Regions from separate parts of the Streptomyces sp. NPDC043896 genome, predicted to be linked through region 2. Evidence: predicted binding sites of a transcription regulator. Region 2 holds the regulator's gene; the other holds the start of a gene.
The links. The regulator HrcA, encoded in region 2, represses chaperone genes, less so after heat shock. The targets are predictions, from matches to a motif close to TTNGCACTCNGNNNNNCNGAGTGCNAA.
Positions count from the first base shown of each region.

Region 1: groES (co-chaperone GroES) is a predicted target of HrcA. The motif match lies at 1,085-1,111, and genes of this name have one in related genera.

Region 1 covers NZ_JBWKEE010000001.1:84,381-86,835, reverse strand. Annotated here, with positions in the region: gene groL (chaperonin GroEL) at 1-522, opposite strand, end outside; gene groES (co-chaperone GroES) at 633-941, opposite strand; gene AC069X_RS00490 (response regulator transcription factor) at 1,240-1,920, shown strand; gene AC069X_RS00485 (sensor histidine kinase) at 1,913-2,455, shown strand, end outside.
Region 2 covers NZ_JBWKEE010000018.1:76,504-78,958, reverse strand. Annotated here, with positions in the region: gene AC069X_RS24900 (MBL fold metallo-hydrolase) at 1-544, opposite strand, end outside; gene hrcA (heat-inducible transcriptional repressor HrcA) at 707-1,723, shown strand; gene dnaJ (molecular chaperone DnaJ) at 1,724-2,455, shown strand, end outside.

The DNA.
Region 1 (2,455 bases), on a different contig from region 2:
GGTGATGACACCGTCCTTGCCGACCTTGTCCATCGCCTCGGCGATGAGCTCGCCGACCTGGGCGTCCTGCGCGGAGAGCGCGGCCACGGCGGCGATGTCGGACTTGTCCTCGATCGGGCGGGCGGTCGCGAGGAGGTCCTCGGACACGGCCTTGACCGCGGCGTCGATGCCCTTCTTCAGGGCGGCCGGGGAGGCGCCGGCGGCGACGTTGCGCAGACCCTCACGGACGAGCGCCTGGGCCAGCACGGTGGCGGTGGTGGTGCCGTCACCCGCGATGTCGTTGGTCTTGGTCGCCACCTCCTTCACCAGCTGCGCGCCGAGGTTCTCGTACGGGTCGTCCAGCTCGACCTCGCGGGCGATGGTGACACCGTCGTTGGTGATGGTGGGGGCGCCGAACTTCTTGTCGATGACGACGTTGCGGCCCTTGGGGCCGATCGTCACCTTGACCGTGTCGGCAAGCTTGTTGACGCCGCGCTCGAGGGCGCGACGGGCGTCCTCGTCGAACTTCAGGATCTTCGCCATGGGAGCGGTTCAGCCCTCTCGAAAACTAGGTTTAACGAACCGCGCCCCTCGCCGCCCGGCAATCAGCGGGGTGACCAGGGGCGCAGCTCAAGCAAACTTCTTGAAGCGAATTACTTCTCGACGATCGCGAGCACGTCGCGGGCCGAGAGGACGAGGTACTCCTCGCCGCTGTACTTCACTTCGGTGCCGCCGTACTTGCTGTACAGCACGATGTCGCCGACGCTGACGTCCAGCGGGAGACGCTGGCCGTCCTCGAAGCGGCCCGGGCCGACCGCGAGGACGACGCCCTCCTGGGGCTTCTCCTTCGCGGTGTCCGGGATGACCAGGCCGGAGGCCGTGGTCTGCTCGGCGTCGAGCGGCTGGACCACGATGCGGTCCTCAAGCGGCTTGATGGCAACCTTGGAGCTGGCGGTCGTCACGATCCGACCTCCCCCTTCGGAGATCCGGGGTTAACTGTCTGAGGTGGCGACCAGGTCGATCCGTCGTCGCGGGTGCCGGACCTGCCTGTCGCTGTGTTGGCACTCACCGGGGGCGAGTGCCAGGTGCGAGACTATTCCGGCGATTAGCACTCGGTCAAGCGGAGTGCCAACACGGTCCGCCGGTTCCACGTATTCCGGCCGCCGAACCCCCCGTTCGGCTGAACCCCGACCCGGCCGGCACTGCCCCGCCGGGCGCCGGGGCCCGGGGATCCGCTGCCCGGTATGTGAGGCTTGGGGGGTGCGCATCCTCGTGGTCGAAGACGAAGAGAACCTGGCCGAATCCCTCCGTCAGGGCCTGTCCGCCGAAGGCCACCGCGTCGAGGTCGCCCACGACGGCCACCGCGGCCTCGAACTGGCCCTCACCGGCGGCCCGTACGACGTCGTCGTCCTCGACCGGATGCTCCCCGGCACCGACGGCACCGGGATATGCGCCCGGATGCGCGCCCACGGCGACCCCACCCCCGTCCTGATGCTGACCGCCCGCGACGGCGAGTACGACGAGGCCGAGGGCCTCGACGCCGGCGCCGACGACTACCTCACCAAGCCCTTCTCCTCCGTGGTCCTGGCCGCCCGCCTGCGCGCCCTCGTCCGCCGCGCGGCCGCCCCCGAACCCCCCGTGCTCCGGGCCGGGGACCTCTTTCTCGACCCTCCGGGCCGTCGCTGCCGCCGCGGCACGCACGACATCGAACTCACCGCCCGCGAGCTGGGCGTCCTCGCCTGCCTGATGCGCCGGCCCGGCACGGCGGTCCCCAAGCAGGACGTCCTCGACGAGGTGTGGGACTCCCCGCACGGCATCGACCCGAACATCGTCGAGGTCTACGTCTCCTCCCTGCGCAGGAAGATCGACGCCCCCTTCGGCCGCCGCTCCATCCTCACCGTCCACGGCACCGGCTACCGGATGGCGCCCGACGGTGGGTAGCGGGAGCCCGCGCGTCGGCGGCCCGCGCGTCGCAGGTCCGCGCGTCGGCGGTCTCCGGGCGCGGACCGCCCTTGCCGCCGCCCTCGCGATGGCCGCGGTCCTCGCCGCCGGCGGGCTGTGGCTGTACACCCTCATGCGCGCCAACCTCCTCGACAACACCACCGGCCGCACCGAGCTCGCCGCGCGCAAGGTCGCCGCCCAGCTCGACACCCGGACCCTCCCGCCCGGCGGCCGGCTGCCCGCGCCCGAGGGCGGGGTGGACCTGGTCCTCGTACGGGACGCCCGGGGCCGCGAGGTCGCCAGCACCGCCGCCGGAGCGCCCAAGGACCCGCCGCGCCTCGACGGGCTCCGCCCCGGGCCCGGCCAGGACTCCCGCTCGGCCGTACTGCCGCCCGCCCGCCCCGGCGCGCAGCGGCACGTGGTCGTCGCGGTCGAGGCCCCCGGCCCGCCGGACGCGCACGACCCGCACACCGTGTACGCGGTGACCGTGCTCGGCGACGTCGACGACGCCACCCGCGCCGTCGCCACCGGCCTC
Region 2 (2,455 bases):
CCTCGACCAGGTCCCCGCAGAACACCGCCTCCCGCTCGCCCGGCACGAAGACCGCCAGGTCGTGCTGGGAGTGCGCGGGACCCACGTTCGCCAGCAGCACCTGCACCCCGCCCAGCTCCAGCGTCCACTCGCCCGACACCAGGTGCCGGGGCGCCTGGAGCAGGTCGGCCGCCTCCGCGGCCTCCGCCTCCGCCAGACCGTGCCGGACCGCGCTCGCCCGCACCTCCTCGCGGCCCGTCGGGGCCGACAGCAGCCGCTCCAGGCCGACCGCCCCGAAGACCTCGGCGCCCGCGAAGGCCGCACCGCCCAGCACGTGGTCGAAATGTCCGTGGGTGAATGCGATATGGGTCACGCGGCGGCCCGTCAGCCGCTCCGCCTCCGCCCGCACCCCGGCGCCCTCCCGCACGCACGATCCGGGGTCGATCAGCAGGACCGATGCGTCCCCCACCACCAGTCCCACGGTGCAGTCCCACACCGGGAGCCGCCGCCGGCCGACCCGTCCGGTGACCCGTTCCCAGCCCGCCTCTTCCCAACGCACGTCCATGCGGCGACGCTACCCTGGCGGGCCGCCCTTGCCCGGGGCGTACTACCCGGCCGTACACTGACCGGGGGATCTCTGGCACTCACACGAACAGAGTGCCAACAAGCCAGGACCGGCCCACGACGGCCACGACCGACGACCGACCCGCATCCGGAGGTGTGCGCGATGCTCAGCGAACGCAGACTCGAGGTGCTGCGCGCCATCGTCCAGGACTACGTCGGCACCGAGGAGCCCGTCGGCTCGAAGGCCCTCACCGAGCGGCACAAGCTCGGCGTCTCGCCCGCCACCGTGCGCAACGACATGGCCGTGCTGGAGGAGGAGGGCTACATCGCCCAGCCCCACACCAGCGCCGGCCGGATCCCCACCGACAAGGGCTACCGGCTCTTCGTCGACAAGCTGGCCGGAGTCAAGCCGCTGTCGACGCCCGAGCGCCGGGCCATCCAGAACTTCCTCGACGGCGCCGTCGACCTCGACGACGTGGTCGGCCGCACGGTACGGCTGCTCGCGCAGCTCACCCGCCAGGTCGCCGTCGTCCAGTACCCGTCGCTCACCCGCTCCACCGTGCGGCACGTCGAGCTGCTGTCGCTGGCCCCGGCCCGGCTGATGCTCGTACTGATCACCGACACCGGGCGGGTCGAGCAGCGCCTGGTCGACACCCAGACCCCCTTCGGCGAGAACTCCCTCGCCGACCTGCGGGCGCGGCTGAACAGCAGGGTCGTAGGCCGCCGGTTCACCGACGTCCCGAACCTGGTGCAGGACCTTCCGGAGTCGTTCGAGATCGAGGACCGGGCGACCGTCAAGGCCGTCCTCGCGACCCTTCTCGAAACGCTGGCAGAGGAGGCGGAGGAGCGGCTGATGATCGGCGGCACCGCCAACCTCACTCGCTTCGGACATGACTTCCCCTTGACGATCAGGCCGGTGCTGGAAGCGCTCGAAGAGCACGTGGTGCTCCTCAAGCTGCTCGGCGAGGCCGGAGAGTCGGGGATGGCCGTACGAATCGGGCACGAGAACGCCTACGAGGGGCTCAACTCCACGTCGGTCGTGTCCGTCGGCTACGGTTCGGGCGGCGAAGCAGTCGCCAAACTCGGCGTGGTCGGACCGACCCGCATGGACTACCCCGGAACGATGGGAGCGGTACGCGCAGTGGCACGTTACGTCGGACAGATCCTGGCGGAGTCGTAAGTGGCCACGGACTACTACGCCGTACTCGGCGTGCGCCGCGACGCATCGCAGGACGAGATCAAGAAGGCCTTCCGCCGCCTCGCGCGTGAACTCCACCCGGACGTGAACCCGGACCCGAAGACGCAGGAGCGCTTCAAGGAGATCAACGCGGCCTACGAGGTCCTCTCGGACCCGCAGAAGAAGCAGGTCTACGACCTCGGCGGCGACCCGCTGTCCTCCTCGGGCGGCGGTGGCGGCGCGGGCGGCTTCGGAGCGGGCGGCTTCGGCAACTTCTCCGACATCATGGACGCCTTCTTCGGCCAGGCCTCGCAGCGCGGCCCGCGCTCGCGGACCCGCCGCGGCCAGGACGCCATGATCCGCCTCGACCTGGAACTGGACGAGGCCGCCTTCGGCACGACCAAGGACATCCAGGTCGACACGGCCGTCGTCTGCGGCACCTGCTCCGGCGAGGGCGCCGCCCCCGGCACCTCGGCGCAGACCTGTGACATGTGCCGCGGCCGCGGTGAGGTCTCCCAGGTCACCCGGTCCTTCCTCGGCCAGGTCATGACCTCGCGCCCCTGCCCGCAGTGCCAGGGCTTCGGCACCGTCGTCCCGACCCCGTGCCCCGAGTGCGCGGGCGACGGCCGGGTCCGCTCCCGCCGCAGCCTCACCGTCAAGATCCCCGCCGGTGTCGAGAACGGCACCCGGATCCAGCTCGCGGGCGAAGGCGAGGTCGGCCCCGGCGGCGGCCCC